One region of the Paenibacillus aurantiacus genome, then DNA from elsewhere that is predicted to be linked to it. Evidence: riboswitches for the same ligand, from Rfam matches in the RefSeq annotation. Region 1 holds a riboswitch; each other region holds the start of a gene.
The links. Region 1 has a riboswitch for cyclic di-AMP ahead of ACFFSY_RS24600 (C40 family peptidase). Riboswitches for the same ligand answer to the same signal wherever they lie in the genome.

Region 1 (4,183 bases):
TGAAGTCGTCCAGACCGTCGAATGGGCGGGGGACCCCGCCAAGGCGGTCACCCGTGCCGAGGACGGACTGCGCGTCTCGCCGCGCAAGTCGTTCGAGAAGTGGCTGCAGACCGTCGTTTCTACCTCTGCCCCATGGCTGGATAACGAGCTGCGTCTGCTGCCCGAGCTGAAGTCGATCATTTTCAAACGGACGCAAGCTCAGCTTCGTCAAGCGGAGGCGCTGGCCGAACAGCATCTCCAGGCGGTTCGGGATAACGAGAAGCGATATCTCCAGTTGATGGAGTATTCGCCCGTCGCCTTCTTCGCCGTGACGGATGGCAAAATCGTCTACGCGAATCAACAAGCAGCCGAGCTTGTCAAAGCCGCTCAAGCCGAAGATTTGATCGGACACCGCGTTCTATCGCTGCTTCGGAAGGAATCCCAACTGGCAGCCCAGATGAAGGATGGCACGCTCGGCCGCACGCTCGTCACCACCGTGAGGATGACGGTCGAATGCTTCGGTGCCGAGCATTTGCTCGAGACGAGCATGGCGCAAGTTATTTATAGCGGCAAGCCATCGATACTGGCGATCGCGCGGCAAGTCGAACACAAGCAAGGCACCGAAGAGGAAGCCATCTACCGGGATACGGCCAGCCAGCTGCAAAGCATCATCGAAACAGACGTGCTGACGGAAATGCCGAATCGACGCTTGTTCGAGAATCGGCTGCTGCAGTCATGGGATCTCGGCCGAATCAACGGGCATACCTTATCCGTTCTTATCATTGATATCGATGGCTTTAAAACATACAACGCCCTGTTCGGGCTGCAAGGCGGCGACACCTGCATCCAGTGGATCGCGGATGTGCTGCGCGCTTGCGCCTACGCGGACGACGAGACAGTCATCGCCCGTTATGAAGGCGGCACGTTCGCCGTTCTCACTTGCGGTCGCGACGCGGAGCTGACACTGGCACTAGCTGAACAAATCCGCCAAGGCGTCGCCGGCATGCAGATCCCGCTAAACCAAGGCGGCGCCGGCGATTACGTGACGGTCAGCATTGGCTGCGCCACGTCCGTGCCCGCGGCGTCGAGCGGTCCGGCGGATTTATTTCATTCGGCGCAGAAGTCTCTTCGTGCAGCCAAGTCCGGCGGCCGCAACCGCGTTATGCATGCCTGACTTAGTCGCCCGATGCACTTATAGGTTCGATAAGCATGAAGAAGAGGGACGCCCGCGATTGCGGATGTCCCTCTTGCGCGTTTGCCGAATCGTTCTCTTCGGTTGGATTTTACTCGACATGAGACTGACGACACCGCCCTACTTATTCCCTTATTGCCCAAGATTGTTCTGCAATAATGTCCCGCTTCGCTATGACCCGGGAACAATTTTTGACCCGACACTATTAAGGAAAGCACACGGACTCCCAAATTTTATGGGTGTATTTCCGTCTCGGGATCATGCTAATCTGAGTGGGCCAAAACTTCGGGACAACATGCCGGAGTGCGGGGGACGCAAGATTCGCAGCCGCGGTTAACGACGCGCTGCTTGGGGTGAACCGCCGATATCGGCGCAGGGCTGACTCCTTCGGCCCGAACCCGACAACTAACCTCGCCGGCCAATCTAAGGAGGAATTATTCGATGAAGAAGATCGTAATCGCTGCAACCATTACAGCCATGTCCATGATCGCCGCCGTTACGCCGACGCTCGGCATGACCGCGCACGCCGCCACCGCGGCTACCGCCCAGAGCGTCATCAACGCCGGCATGAAATATATCGGCACACCGTACGAGTACGGCTCCAGCCGTTCGGATACAATCACGTTCGACTGCTCCGACTTCGTTCGCCAGGCTTTCCTGGACGCGACCGGCGTGAAGCTGCCGGCCGACTCCAGAGGCCAGGCGACCTATGTGAAGAACAGAGGCGGCACGACGACCAACTGGAGCAGCTTGAAGCCAGGCGACGTAATGTTCTTCATGAGCTATAAAGGCACTTCCAAATCCGCTTATGCGGGTATCAATAAATCCGCCCAACGCATCACGCATGTCGGCATTTATCTGGGGAATGGCAAAATGATGAACACGTATTCTAATCAAGCCGGCGGCGTTACGATCAGTAAAGTGGCCGGCACGCATTGGGAATACCGCTTCGTGTTCGGCGGCAGCGCGATTTAAATGAAGGAAAGCCGGTTCAATAGCGACCAGCACTGCCAAATTGTATGTCTATACTTTCAATTCGACATCGTGTTAACCTAACAGAGCCAAAACTTCAGGACATTAACCTGAAGTGCGGGGGACGCAAGATATGCAGCCGCGATCAACGCCGCGCTGCTTGGGGTGAATCGCCGACATCGGCGCAGGGCCGACTCCTTCCGCCCGAACCCGACAACTAACCTCGCCGGCCAATCTAAGGAGGAATTATTCCATGAAGAAAATCGTGATCGCAGCAACCATTACAGCCATGTCCATGATCGCCGCCGTTACGCCGACGCTCGGCATGACCGCGCACGCCGCCTCCGCGGCTACCGCCCAGAGCGTCATCAACGCCGGCATGAAATATATCGGAACCCCATACGAGAACGGCTCTAGCCGCTATAATACAAGCACCTTCGATTGCTCCGACTTCGTCCGCCAGGCTTTCCTGGATGCGACCGGCGTGAAGCTTCCGGCCGATTCCAGAGGTCAGGCAACCTATGTGAAGAACAGAGGCGGCACGACGACCAACTGGAGCAGCTTGAAACCAGGCGACCTGATGTTCTTCATGAGCTATAAAGGCACGTCCAAATCTGCTTATGCAGGCATCAATAAATCCGCCCAGCGCATCACGCACGTCGGCATTTATCTCGGGAACGGCAAAGTGCTCCATACGTACTCCAAGCAATCCGGCGGCGTCACGATCAGCAAAGTAGCCGGCACGCATTGGGAATACCGCTTCGTGTTCGGCGGCAGCGCGATCTAAGTTGTAGCTAGTTTGCGCGAAGCACCATGCATATATTCTGTCCTATCAAGACACGTCTCTAACCGAGGCGTGTTTTTGCTTTGGGGAAGCATGTACAAACTCGCAGGCAAGGCAGCTGTTTTCCTCACGCGTAATCGAATACCCGTGAAAATTGTCGAAAAACATTGGCACACTTCTCCTTTCGCACGCTATACTTAAGCCATTCTGTCATGCGTGGCAGTCAGATTAGCTTGGAAGGATGAAACCATCGTGTCTACAACGGCATTAATCACCGGCGCGTCATCGGGTATCGGGGAGCAATTCGCCTGGCAGCTCGCCCAAAAAGGAAATGATCTTGTGCTGGTCGCGCGCTCGAGAGATAAATTGGACCAGCTTGCGGCAGGAATATCGGCCAAACACGGCGTGAACACGCACGTTATCGCGGCAGACCTAAGCGAGCCCGGCGCGGCGCATCGCCTCCATGCGGAAACCGCCAAGCTCGGGGTAACGATCGACCTGCTGGTGAACAATGCGGGATTCGGGCTGAGCGGCGAATTTCTGAATCACCCGGTCGATGCATATCGAAATCAAATCATGCTGAATGTGAACGCGCTTATGGAGATGACCCACCTGTATCTCGCCGATATGGCCGCGCGAAAGTCAGGCGCGATCATTAACGTCGCCTCTCTCCTCTCGTTCATGCCATTCCCTTATTGTTCTGTCTACAGCGGTACGAAAGCATTCGTACTCTCCTTCACCGAATCGCTGTGGGAGGAATATCGTCATCGCGGCGTTCGGGTGCTCGCGCTCTGCCCAGGTCCGACCGATACGAATTTCTTCCGGACCGCAAGCGAAGTCGAGACCAAATCCAAGCGTACGCCAGCCCAAGTTGTCTCGACTGCCCTTCGAGCGTTGTCGTCGAACAAAGGGTTCGTCATCGATGGCGCGAACAATTATTTCACCGCGCTGCTCGGACGCGTGCTGCCGCGGGCGACCTTGGCCAAAATCTTAGGCGCGGCCATGCGCAAATCGATCGAACAACGCAGCAAGACGTAACATTCACGTACAAAGCCTATAGCAAATGCATAACGGCCTGCTAACATCCAGCAATAAGCATGGATGCTCGGCAAGCCGTTTATTTTGCGTTATAAGAATCGATGCTCCACACGAATCTCATCGGCGATCGCGATCAACCGATGCACACCTTCCGCTAGTTTCCCTTCATTCAAATAAGAATAGCTCAATCTCATTCGATCGTTCATACCGCCCAGCGG
Region 2 (4,183 bases), on a different contig from region 1:
CTCCGATAATAATGAGCAGCAGGATTAGCAAATGGTGAATCATCTCGGTCGTATTATTCTCCACGAAAATTCACCGTCCTTACCTAACAAGTGGCTGCCGCCTTAGCGGATAATGGTATCCTCGAATTGTTCAATGCCCTCGTTCGTGCCAATGATGACCATGACATCCTTCTCGGCGAGCACTTCCGTCGCGACAGGCGCGATAATGACGCCCTGCGGCTTGTTGATCGCCACGATGCTGCAGCCGAAACGCCCGCGCGGATTCAGCTCCTGCAGCGACTTGCCGTTCAAGCATCTAGGGACCGTCAGTTCGGCAATCGTATAGTCTTTGGACAGCTCGATGTAGTCGAGCAAATTCGGCGAGACGAGCTGATGCGCGACGCGAATGCCCATGTCCCGCTCCGGATAGACGACGCGGTCAACGCCGATCTTCTCCAGCACGCGGCCGTGCAGCTCGGTCATCGCCTTCGCCACCACCTTCTTGACGCCCATGTCCTTAAGCAGGATGGTCGTCAGGATGCTTGCCTGGATATCGTCGCCGATCGCCACGACGCCGCAGTCGAAGTTGCGGACGCCGATCGAGCGAAGTACGTCTTCGTCTGTCGCTTCCGCCACCACGGCATGCGTCAGCACTTGGCTCAAATCCTGCACCGCTTCCTCGTCCTTATCGACGCCGAGCACCTCGTAGCCAAGCTCGACCAGCTCCTTCGCCAAACTCGAGCCGAACCGTCCCAGACCAATGATGACAAACTGACTTTTCTTCATTTCATGGTTTCCCCTAACCTATCGTAATTTTCCCTTCCGGGTATCTGTACAACTCTTTCTCTGCACGCGGCCCGACCGCGTAAGCTAACGTAAGCGGTCCGAGACGGCCGGCGAACATCGTCAGGCTGATTAGAATTTTGCCGATCAGCGTCAGCTCCGGCGTGACGCCGAGCGACAGCCCGACGGTGCCGAACGCGGAGGTCGTCTCGAACAATATTTTCAGGAACGCCTGGTCTTCCGTCGTCGACAGCACCATCGTCACCGCGATGACAAGCGCCAGCGACAGCACCGTAATCGTCAGCGCCTTGAGCACGCGCTCGCGGGCCAGCCTCATATTGAAGAGGACGATGTCTTCTTTGCCTCGGATCATCGCGATGACGGCAACGATGAGCGTCGTGAACGTCGTCGTCTTGATCCCGCCGCCCGTGGAGCCGGGCGACGCACCGATGAACATGAGCAGCACGATGAAAAATTGCGTAGCCTGGCGGAGCCCCACCAAGTCGACTGTATTCGGACCCGCCGTACGCGGCGCGACGGATTGGAACAATGCCGCCCAAATCTTGCCATCCCAGCTCAGCGCGCCAAGCGTCTTCTGGTTCGTGAATTCGAAGATAAAGATGACGATCGCGCCGATGGCGAGCAAGGCGCCTGTCATAGACAGCACGACTTTGCTATGAAGGGACAGCCGTTTGCGCTCTCTATACTCGATAACATCCGACATGACGATAAATCCGATACCGCCCAAAATAATGAGCATCATCGCCGTGAAGTTGACGATCGGGTCGTTCACATAACCCGTTAGACTGACGAATGGCGTGCCGAACTGCCCGAACAAGTCGAATCCAGCATTGTTGAACATCGAGATCCCGTGCCAGACGCCGAAGTAAATCGCTTTGCCCACCGGCATGTCGAACGACCAGCGAATCGCGAACAACGTCGCCCCGGCAAGCTCGATCGCCAGCGAATAGAAGATGACCTTGCGGATCAGCCGCACGATGCCTTCCATGCTGCTTTGGTTCATCGCTTCCTGCAGAATGAGCCGTTCCTTGAGCGAAATCCGCTTCCGCAGCACGATCGCGAACAGCGTCGCCATCGTCATAAACCCGAGGCCTCCGACCTGAATGAGCGCCACGATAAGGATTTGCCCGGCGATGGACCAGTGGCTGCCCGTGTCGACCGTTACGAGACCGGTCACGCATGTCGCCGAGGTGGCCGTGAACACCGCGTCGATGAACGGCGTATACGAACCGTCCCGCGAGGCGAAGGGCAGCGTCAGCAAAAACCCGCCCAGCAGAATAATGAGCGCGAACCCGGTAACGAGAATCCGCGGCGGCGACCATTTGGAGACTCGGAAAAACTCGACCATAATCGGCACCTTGCCTTTCGATATCACGCATATATACCCGTTTTTGGGCACAAAAAAAAGCACTGGATCCCCAATGCTTGCGCCGACGAGTCCCGTTTCCACACAGCCTACGAGGTTAGCTGACGGATTCGGGCCTGGAAAGGCGGCCCTATTCGCGCTTTATGGATCCAATCGATCCTTGCGCGAAATTCACCCCGTGCCATCCGCATGCAGACCGCGATTGCGTGCATTGTCAGATAGCGATATGGTTCCCCCGTTTTCATGCGAAATTCGGCTGTAATCTTCAATTGCTACTCATTATAAGTCCGCCTGACAAAAACACCAAGCGCCGTACGCGCAGAAAAAGAACCGAAATGAGGCAAAATACGTATACGCGGACAAGAAATCCATTCCGCTGTGCCATTATCGGCCAATTATCTCCCGCGCAGCCCATTTTTAATGTATTAACTGACAATTCCGCGCTTACTTATGATAGGGTACAAGTAGGTGACAATCGGAAAATATTCTCATGCAGGAAAGGCGGGTTGCTCTCATTGAATCGAATCGAGGTTAAACCGAACTGGAAGCTCTACAGCTGGCTGGCAGCCGCAAGCGTGATCCTGTATGTGCTGGTCCAGGTACTGCCGGCCACCGCGGGCGCTTTCTTCGGCACGGGAGCCGAGCAAGTCATCGCCAAATCGGAAGCCGAGCGGCGCGCGGCCGCGTTCCTTACGGAGCAGTTCGGCGATACGCCGCAATCCGTTCACGCGTTCCATCAGTCCGACAAGCTGCTCTACGGCTATCTCGCGAAAGAAAAGCTATCGGAAGATTATGCGGACCGATATGACCGCGAGTTCCCGACGGACACTTATCAAGTGACTTCCACCCTGCCCGGGGGGAACGGCGAGGAACTCTACGTCTATGTACATATGGAGAATGGCAGCGTGGTCGGCTGGCACAAACCGCATGCAACAGAAGCGGAGCTGCCCGAACCGGAGCAGCGCATCGCGGCCGCAGTCGATTTCGCCGCATCACGGGGCTTCGATCGGGATTCGGTTAAAGCGCAGAAGCAGCTGACTCGGGAAGGCGACGTTCGTCTGGACGTCATCGGCAAGGCGATCGGCGAGGCGAAGCTGTCCCTCTTAATCGGCACGGAGCTGCAAGGCGGACGCGTCATCGTCACCCGTTACGCCCCTGCCTTCGAAGTTCCTGCGGACTATGAAGCTTACGTGGACGAACAGGACTCGCTCGCTTCCTCGTTGTCGCTGTTTGGCAGTACGCTCATGTCGCTCGTCTTGTTCATTCTGGCCGTCATCTATGCCGCGCTCTATCGGAAGCACACCTCGTTCGCCCGGGGCTGGCTGCTTGCCGCGATTTTCCTCGGATTCTATCTGATCAACAACTTCAACATGATCGATGGGCTGGCAGCCAGCTTCGGGGAGATGGAGAACGCTCGCACCGTCGCGCTGGTCGGCATGATCGTCCAAAGCTTCATTACCGTCGTCATGGCCGCCGCGGTCTACTTCTCGCTCGTGGGCGGAGACGGCTTATGGCGCTCCATGGGATGGCAGCTGTGGCCGAGGAGCAGCGAGAAGGGCTATGGCGAACACATCTGGAACAGCATGAAGCTCGGCTATATGCTTGCGTTTATCCTGCTTGCCGTACAGACGGTCATCCTGCTCATTCTGGAAAATGCGACCGACGCCTGGTCGACGACCGACGTCATGCAGTCGCCCTACAACTTCGCCGCGCCTTGGCTATTCCCGCTGCTGGCCTGGTGCGCCGCCATCTCCGAAGAAGCCGTCTTCCGCTTCTTCGCGATCGGCCTGCTGAAGAAGTGGCTCCGCAGCACGTTCGTCGCGGCGCTCATTCCGACGGTCATCTGGGCGCTCGGACACGTCACGTACGCGATCTATCCCTCGACGACAAGACTCATCGAGCTGACGATTCTCGGACTGCTGTTCAGTTATTTCTTCCTTCGCTTCGGTCTGGCCGCGGTCATCTTCGCGCACGCGATCTTCGACTCGATCATGATGGCCATCTCGCTAATGTTCCTGGGTCAGCCGGTCAATA
Region 3 (4,183 bases), on a different contig from region 1:
GATGATTGAACCGATTCGCAGGCTCATTAGCGGCACGATCGACGTGGAGAGCTACCTGGCGCTTGATGAGGCTACGATGCAGACGGCCTTTACGATCTGGCAGTCGGAGCAGGACGCGCTGCTAGCCGACTTATGCCGCCGATTCATGGACCGCAAGCTGTATAAGTATGTAACGATGGATGATGCGGACGAGTCGCTGTGGGCTTCCATACGGGAGCAGTTTACCGCCATCGGGTTGAACCCGGATTACCATTTGGAAGTCGATTTTCCGTTTGATTTGGCGTATGCTGTCTACCGATCGGGGACGCGAGACGCGAAGAAAAACGACAAACCGCCGATTCTTGTACTGGATCGCGACGGCGATGTTTCGGAAATTTCGAAGAAATCCGATATTATCCGCTCGATTACCGGCACCCACAGAGGGAAATACCATTTGTATTACCCATACGAGCCGCTGCTTGAATCGGCGGGCAAGCTGAGTCCCGATCTTCGCAAGCTGTTTGAACTGGAGTAGAGAGGAGTTTCACCCTTCATGTTAATCGACACGCACACCCATCTGGATTCCCATAAATTCGACGACGACCGCGCGGAAGTCATCGAACGGGCACGAGCCGCCGGCGTCGAAATCTTGGTCAATATCGGATTTAACCGAGAGACGATCCCGACGACCATGGCGCTCGCCGAACAGTACGAATTCATCTACGCGGCGGTAGGGTGGCACCCGACCGACAGCCTCGATTATGGACCCTCCGACCTCGATTGGATCGCCTCGCTGTGCGATCATCCGAAAGTGGTCGCGATCGGCGAAATCGGGCTCGATTACTACTGGGATACCTCTCCGAAGGATGTGCAGAAGCGGGTCTTCCGGGAGCAGATCGAGCTCGCTAAGACCAAGCGCAAGCCGATTGTTATCCATAATCGGGATGCACACGAGGATGTTGTTAGGATTTTGAAAGAAAGCGATGCTAAGGAAGTCGGTGGCATCATGCACTGCTTCTCCGGCAGCTGGGAGACGGCCAAGCAGTGCTTGGATATGAACTTCTATATTTCGTTCGGCGGACCGGTTACGTTCAAGAATGCGCGGGTGCCCAAAGAGGTGCTCGCGAAGGTTCCGCTTGACCGTCTTCTGATCGAAACCGATGCTCCATATCTGGCACCGCACCCTCATCGAGGAAAGCGAAATGAGTCTGCTTTCGTCCATCTTGTAGCAGAAACCGCTGCGGAAATTACAGGGAAAACTATGGAAGAAATCGCGGAAATCACAAGCGAAAACGCCAGGAAATGTTTTTCCATCGGACGAAAATAGCCCAAAACGAGAGGAATTTGAATGATTCGGGTGAAAAAACTTGTTTTGGTTGGATAAATTGCGGTTTTTTCGAGAGTTTTTCCTTTAAATTCGGTAAAATCGTCCTTTATCTCATCTTTACAATCTGGAGCAAAAGACGGTATCATTCATCTCAGGGCTTTCAAGATGTATTCCTTTTCCAATAACGCTTAGTCTCCAAAATGGAGAGCGGGGGAACCAAATGAGGACTTGCGCCGCGGGTAGTACGCGGGGTGCGCAGGTCGCGTTGAATTCTTCTAGGGGTGAATTTCTGCTGCGCGCTTGAACAGCGCTGCGAGCCGAATAGGGCGACTCTCTCGCCCGAATCCGACAGCTAACCTCGCAAGCGTCATAAGAGAGATCAACTCGTGCATCCATTCCATGCTACCCGTGTCCCACAGGAAGCCACGAAACAGATCTTCTGTCGTCGGCTTCTTTTTATTTTGAATATTGCGAATTGTGGCGACATAGTGTGATTCATGGAGGAGGTTTGAGGGAGTAATTGGAAGAAGCGGGCTTTGTGCACGCTAAATCTAATAGTCGACGCGTCTAAATCTATTTCATGCGTAACAGGGCGGCGGGGCTATGTAAGGAGGACCGAAGAAGTGGGCATAATCCAAGTTAAGGACACCCATGGGAAACGATCATCCAGCATGTCTTTCGCATTGCGATGGAAGCATGAGAACGTGCGTTTAATTGTCCTAAGCGCTATGATCTCAATCGCTATGACTTTCATGTTTCTGGTGTTGTTGTACGGAACGGCTGACAAGCGCGTCTCCGTAGTGTTGAATGGACAAGAAAACATTGTGGAAACCAAACAATGGGTCCTGCAACGCCTACTGGATGAACAAGCCATTACGGTGGGGCCGTATGATAAGGTGTCGCTGCCTTTGAATGCGGGCGTAAAAGATGGTGATCGGGTGGTCATCGAACAAGCGGTTCCCCTGACCGTGAAGGCTGACGGCAATGTAAGAACGGTGTACACGACAGAAAGAACGGTACAGGCAGCGATCGATCAAGCTCACATATCGATTCGCAGTGAAGACAAAGTGCTGCCGTCGAAAGACGCGGCCATCGAGCCGAACATGACCGTGACGGTCGTCCGGATCGATAAGCATCTGGTTCAAAGCGAGTATGAAGTGCCATTCACTACTGTTACCAAGGCCGATCCGACACTGCTTGAAGGCAAGAAGAAAACCATTCAAACAGGTAAGTCCGGCGTTGTCGTGAAGAAATACGAGAAGGTGTTCGCGGACGGCAAGCTTGTCTCGCATACTTTCGTCTCAAAGTCGACCCAAAGCGATACGGTGAACCAAGTCGTGGCGGTCGGCACGAAGAAACCGGTGGCGCAAGCGGTCACGCTGACCAAGGGCGGGGTGTCGTTCAAAGCGAAGAAGACGCTGAAGAATGTGACGCTCACCGCATATTCGGCAGATCTGGCGTCGACGGGTAAAACCAAATCCCATCCAGGGTATGGGATTACGAGATCCGGCTCCCGCGTCACGGAGGGCCGTACGATCGCGGTTGACCCGAAGGTCATTCCGATCGGCTGGTGGGTGTACATCGAAGGCATCGGATTCCGCCGCGCGGAAGATACCGGCAGTGCCATCAAAGGCAATAAGATCGACGTGTATTACGACAGCGAAGCCTATGCGGAGAAGTTCGGCCGCAAGAAGGGCTACACCGTGTACGTGCTGGGTCCCAAAAAGCCCGAGGCGATCTAGCGCGCCGCAGGTGGTCGTAGTTACAATTTATCGTCAAACCGAAGCAATTATGCCATGATAAGAAGAGGCCTCGCCTCTTCTTTTTGTACGTTTGTCCGGAAGGGATGTAAGGGTAGTCCATGATCAAAGAAATCATCGTCGTCGAAGGCAAGGACGACACCGTCGCGATCAAACGAGCGGTCGAGGCCGAGACCATCGAGACCGGAGGATCTGCCATCGGGGAAGCGGTGTTGAAGCGGGTGGCGCTTGCCCATGAACGCCGGGGCGTCATCATATTCACCGATCCGGACCATGCGGGTGAGCGCATCCGCAAAATCGTCGCGCAGCGCGTACCCGGCTGCAAGCATGCCTTCCTGCCGCAAGAGGAGGCGCTGTATAAGGGCGACATCGGCGTGGAGAACGCGAAGCCGGAGGCCATTCGCCGCGCGCTTGCGAGCATCCGAACGGAAGCGATCAAAGGACAAGCAGGCGACCCGCAAATTACGTGGGACGATCTGATGCGGGCGGGCCTACTCGTGCATCCGGCCGCGGCGGACCGCAGGCTGCGCATGGGAAATTTGCTCGGCATCGGCTACGCGAACGGTAAGCAGTTTTTCAAGCGCTGCACGATGTTCCGCATCACGCGGGAGGAATTCGACCAGGCGATGGCGCAGATGGATCAAGAAACCGGAGGAAGCGGCCAATGACAATCAACATCGAGGTAGCGACACCGAAGCGGACGAAGGATATTATCCAGAAGTACGGCTTCTCGTTCAAGAAGAGTCTAGGACAGAACTTCCTGATCGATCAAAATATTTTGCGCAAGATCGTCTCCGCCGCCGGCCTCGACAAGACCAAGGGGGCGCTGGAGATTGGCCCCGGCATCGGCGCGCTTACCCAGCATCTCGCCAGCGAAGCGGCTCGTGTGACAGCCATTGAGATTGACGATCGCTTAATCCCGATCCTGGGCGATATTTTCGCGGATACGGATAACGTGCATATCGAGCATGGCGACGTGTTGAAGCTGAACTTGAGCGAGCTCATGGCACGGCAGTTCGAAGGGCTGAGCGGCGTCAGCGTCGTGGCCAATTTGCCGTATTACGTGACCACGCCGATTCTCATGAAGCTGCTCGAGGAGAAGCTGCCGCTCGAGAAC
Region 4 (4,183 bases), on a different contig from region 1:
CTCGGAGATAAACCCGACCAGATGGTGCTGAATATCGTTGTTGAGCGCTTTCAGCGGCGTAATATACAAGGTTCGTACGCCGGCCGTCCAGTCTCTGCCTGCAGCGTGCTTCTCCCGGACGATCCGGTCCAGGCAGGGCAGCAGCGCCGCGAGCGTCTTGCCAGAGCCCGTAGGCGCGGCGATCAGCGTATGTCGGCCGCTTCGGATGGAGGCCCATGCCTGCAGCTGGACGTCGGTCGGCTCGCCGAACGCGCGGCCGAACCAGCCGGCCAGGACGGGATGAAACGCCTGCAGCGCTTCGGAGGATGAAGACATCGAAAGTCAGCTCCTTTTCGAGAAGAAGTGTTGCTTCTCATTATACCTGTTTTTGGTTCAGAAACTGAGCGGCGTCTCATACGTTTAGAAGTAACACCAATCGGGAGGGTATGTATGCAGAGATGGCGGGAGACGTTGGAGGAGAGATGGAACGAGTGGAGACAGGTCGAGGATGCGCTGAGCCGCACGCTCGAAGGCAGGCGGGTGCTGCGCGTCGCGGGATCGCGTACGCCAAGGCTGCTGCCGCCGGCATCCAAGACGATTAGATCGGGCCAATTGACGGGCATATCGGGCAGTTACGAGGCCGGACTGGCCTGCTTTTGCCTAGGCGAGTTGAAGGCGGAGGAACGGCATGCGTTCCTGGAGGCGTGGCACGCGCGTCTTGGAGAAGGGGCCATGGTCGTCATTGCCGATCGAAGAAGCGAAGGATGCTCGTCGGCCTTTGAACTGCATCAGTTGTTCGCGGATGTCGGCACGGCGCTGGATGTGCAAGTCGGACGGACGTTCTGGTGGGTGCGTTACGAAATTAACACGCGGCGTTGAGAACGGATTGGCACGATCGGTATCCCCGCACATTACGGCTACGTCTTTGATTGCCCTCTATAATTATTAGAATAATCAAACAATTTAATCCGAATTAGCCTCGAAATGCGCTGCAGCTTGTTTCACGGGCCCGCATTCGAGGTGAAGGATGACTTATACCGGCAAGTATGGCGGAACAGCAAACCGCCGTGCTTGTTCGGGGGAACAAACACGGCGGCTCGTTGTTTGGGATCGAACGCGGGGGCGATCGATCCCGGTCGCGAATTAATCGACGTCAGTCGTGTCGACCACTTCGTCCGACGGCTCGTCGGCATATTTCTCAAAGGTTTCAGGACTCATAACGCGGCGGGCCGTGACATAGCGCTTCTGATAGTAGGAATCACTAAGTCCGCTGATAGTTACGCCCTTGCTGGAAGACGAGTGAGCGAACTTACCGTCTCCAACATAAATGCCGACATGCGAAATGCCTTTGCCGCTCGTATTGAAAAATACGAGGTCGCCTGGGATCAAGTCGGCTTTCGCCACTTTCTTGCCCAGTTTGGCTTGCGAGGAGGACGCGTGCGGAATCGAGACGTTCAATTTCTTGAATACGTACATCGTGAATCCGGAGCAGTCGAACCCCTTAGTCGTGGTGCCGCCATAGTTGTATGGCGTGCCGATCAGATCGGCGATGACGCCGTCCATTTTGGAATCCGCGAATGCGCTTCCAGCTTGGAACGCAAGCATCATGGCCAAGCCAATCAGCAGAGCAGCAAACTTCTTCAAGAATAGAAACCCCTTCCGGTGCCTACGAGGTTAGCTGTGGGGTTCGGTTGAAGGTACCCTATGATCGCCTCGGGCGTATGCTAGTTTGCATTCGCCGGGATCAATTCACCCAAAGATGGTTCCCCCGTTTCTCTTGCGAGAATTCGGCATTTTTTTCATTCCGCGTTATAATTCGATCATTTTCACATATTCCCTTCTAAGTTCACAATTTGTTCACAGATTAGAATTCTAAGAGTGCAACTTTTTTGCTATTATATCGTATCTATTTTTCTCTTTCTATCGGTTCAACACCCATTCTATCGACAGTCCCCATCCTCTGCCCCGCTTTCCGGTCATGAACCGTCCCGATCCGCTGTTTTTCCTTGCGCAAGCTTCTTTTTCCAACAGCAAAGGACAGTACCTGATCGGCACTGCCCTCCACCTTCAATTCTCATCCTTCTTTGGCTTCATTCGACTGCCAGGCCGCGAATTGCGCCGCCACGGTCCATACCTTCATGATCGTGCGCACGAAATGGAAGCCTTGGTGCAGGACCAGCGCGAGCAATCCTGCCCATAGCATGGATACCGACGCCGCCGTGAGGCTGAGCAGCAGCCCGATCGCCCACATAAGGAGGGAGACGCCCGCGAAAGGCAGCAGCTTCTTCAGCCCTTCGCTGAGACCGCCGAACGCGCCCTTGCCCGTGACTGCCCCGAACTGCATGGCCAGGAACAGCAAGTGCAGGAGGACGGCCCCCGCGAACCATCCGCCGGCCAGCGGCAGCGCGCTTGCGCTCAGCTCCGCCAACGTATCGCTGCCAATCAGCGCCTCGTACAACCGCGGAACTACCCAGATGCCCGGGGCGATCGTCAGTGCCACTTCCAGGAAGTACAGCAGCGTAACCGGTCTCCAAGCCGCACGGATACCGGCCAGGAAGCGGGTGCCGCCTTCGCTTTCCGATGCGTGCAGGGAGTAGAACAGGCCGGCGTTCACCAGTGGCGTGATGAGCATGCGCCCGGCCAGCAGCGACGCGAACAGCCACAAATAAGGATGGATGAGATCGGTCTTCATCAATTGGAACTGCGCTTCCGTCAAGAATAGTCTCACTGCGTCCTCGCCGCCTTCGATGCCTGGATACCGCTGCAGCAGCGGCGTCACGATCGAATCGATGGTCCGGTAGAGGAAGAAGCCCCAGAGCAGTTCGTACAAGAACAGGACGATTACGATGAAGAAGTGCTGTCCCGTCAGCCACCAGCCTTGCTTTAAATGCCGCCTCATGCCGCGATCCTCCTCTCTTGCCTGTCCTGGCGGCCATTACCAGGCCAGCGACGCGAACAGGCTCTCGATCAGCTTGGTCAAGCCGATCCCCCAGCGGGTGCGCGTCTTCTCCGGCACTTCCGCCTTCAAGTAATTGTTGATGTGCCGGTTATCCAGCACGTTACCGTAATCCGGGTCGACCGTTGCGTAAAGCAGCGGGGCCGGGTGCAAGACTTTATAGACCATTTGATTCTCCTTGCCTTCCCAAACCTTCGGCATGGTCGTGCCGTCGGCGAACTGGAGCACGACCGGCACGGGCCCGTTCGCCCCGCCTCGCCGCTTGACCAGCACGGTCGATTCGTACTGCTTGTTCCCCTTCTCGGCGACGGGACGAACGGTGATCGATTCGACCGCATAATCCGCCATGTCGCTGCCGTAGACGAAATGGCTGAAGTAGTCGTCCCATTCCGTCTTGGTGACCTGCTCGACGATGCGCTGGAAGTCGGCCGTGGACGGATGCTTGAATTTATACTTCTGGAAGTAGGTCCGCAAAATTTTGCGCATCGTCGGTGCGCCGACCTGCTTCTCAATGCCCACCAGCACGAGCTTGGCACGCATGTACACATTCTCGGCATAACTATCCGAACTGTGATAGGACCACGAAAGCTGCTTAAGCGGGGCGGGATTGGTCATGTAGCTGGCTTCCAGCGTCAAATTGGGCTCGAGGCCGTATGCGCTCTCCATGACTTTGTCCTCCGCATAAGAGGTGAAGCCTTCATCCAACCAGGCTTCCTCGAACTCGTTGGTCGCGACCATGCCGTACCAATACTGATGGCCGACTTCATGCACGACCGTTCGCTCCAGGCTGTCGATTGACGGGTCTGGCGAATCGGCCTCGAAGCTCGTGACGAGCGTCGGATATTCCATGCCGCCCGCGCCGCCTGCGCCTTCCGGCGGCACGACGATGGACAAGGTCGAATATGGATACGTGCCGTACCACTGGGCGAACTTGCCGAGCGCGGATTTGGCGGCGTGCATGTAGCGCTCTTTGAGCTCGGCGTGCCGGGGATCCAGATAGAGCTTGATGCGGACGCCTGGAATACCGGTTGTCGAGTAGGCTTCTTCGCTATAGATAAAATCGGGTGAAGCGGTCCACGCGAAGTCGTGCACGTCGTCGGCGTAGAATTGGAACGTCCGCCGCCCGCCGTCCGCATTCGTCGGCTTCGTCTGAAAGCCGGTCGCGGCGACCGTATAGTCCGCCGGCACGTTGATCCGCACGTTATAAATGCCGAAGTTGCTGTAGAATTCCGAGTTGCCGTGGTACTG

Region 2: linked by a shared signal. The riboswitch ahead of ACFFSY_RS15760 (TrkH family potassium uptake protein) and the one ahead of ACFFSY_RS24600 (C40 family peptidase) in region 1 are both predicted to bind cyclic di-AMP.
Region 3: linked by a shared signal. The riboswitch ahead of ACFFSY_RS00275 (resuscitation-promoting factor) and the one ahead of ACFFSY_RS24600 (C40 family peptidase) in region 1 are both predicted to bind cyclic di-AMP.
Region 4: linked by a shared signal. The riboswitch ahead of ACFFSY_RS32605 (C40 family peptidase) and the one ahead of ACFFSY_RS24600 (C40 family peptidase) in region 1 are both predicted to bind cyclic di-AMP.

The regions. Positions count from the first base shown of each region.
Region 1 is NZ_JBHMDO010000039.1:162,057-166,239, forward strand. Features, by position in the region: gene ACFFSY_RS24590 (sensor domain-containing diguanylate cyclase) at 1-1,153, shown strand, start outside; cyclic di-AMP (ydaO/yuaA leader) riboswitch at 1,437-1,607, shown strand; gene ACFFSY_RS24595 (C40 family peptidase) at 1,613-2,146, shown strand; cyclic di-AMP (ydaO/yuaA leader) riboswitch at 2,221-2,391, shown strand; partial or broken gene ACFFSY_RS24600 (C40 family peptidase) at 2,508-2,930, shown strand; gene ACFFSY_RS24605 (SDR family NAD(P)-dependent oxidoreductase) at 3,180-3,965, shown strand; gene ACFFSY_RS24610 (aminotransferase-like domain-containing protein) at 4,055-4,183, opposite strand, start outside.
Region 2 is NZ_JBHMDO010000025.1:27,039-31,221, reverse strand. Features, by position in the region: gene ACFFSY_RS15770 (cation:proton antiporter) at 1-64, opposite strand, end outside; gene ACFFSY_RS15765 (potassium channel family protein) at 103-765, opposite strand; gene ACFFSY_RS15760 (TrkH family potassium uptake protein) at 779-2,131, opposite strand; cyclic di-AMP (ydaO/yuaA leader) riboswitch at 2,221-2,417, opposite strand; gene ACFFSY_RS15755 (CPBP family intramembrane glutamic endopeptidase) at 2,665-4,183, shown strand, end outside.
Region 3 is NZ_JBHMDO010000001.1:57,443-61,625, reverse strand. Features, by position in the region: gene ACFFSY_RS00285 (HD domain-containing protein) at 1-514, shown strand, start outside; gene ACFFSY_RS00280 (TatD family hydrolase) at 533-1,306, shown strand; cyclic di-AMP (ydaO/yuaA leader) riboswitch at 1,482-1,689, shown strand; gene ACFFSY_RS00275 (resuscitation-promoting factor) at 1,930-3,048, shown strand; gene rnmV (ribonuclease M5) at 3,168-3,734, shown strand; gene rsmA (16S rRNA (adenine(1518)-N(6)/adenine(1519)-N(6))-dimethyltransferase RsmA) at 3,731-4,183, shown strand, end outside.
Region 4 is NZ_JBHMDO010000053.1:38,951-43,133, reverse strand. Features, by position in the region: gene ACFFSY_RS32615 (DEAD/DEAH box helicase) at 1-315, opposite strand, end outside; gene ACFFSY_RS32610 (hypothetical protein) at 430-858, shown strand; gene ACFFSY_RS32605 (C40 family peptidase) at 1,123-1,623, opposite strand; cyclic di-AMP (ydaO/yuaA leader) riboswitch at 1,628-1,782, opposite strand; gene ACFFSY_RS32600 (hypothetical protein) at 2,054-2,878, opposite strand; gene ACFFSY_RS32595 (M1 family metallopeptidase) at 2,915-4,183, opposite strand, start outside.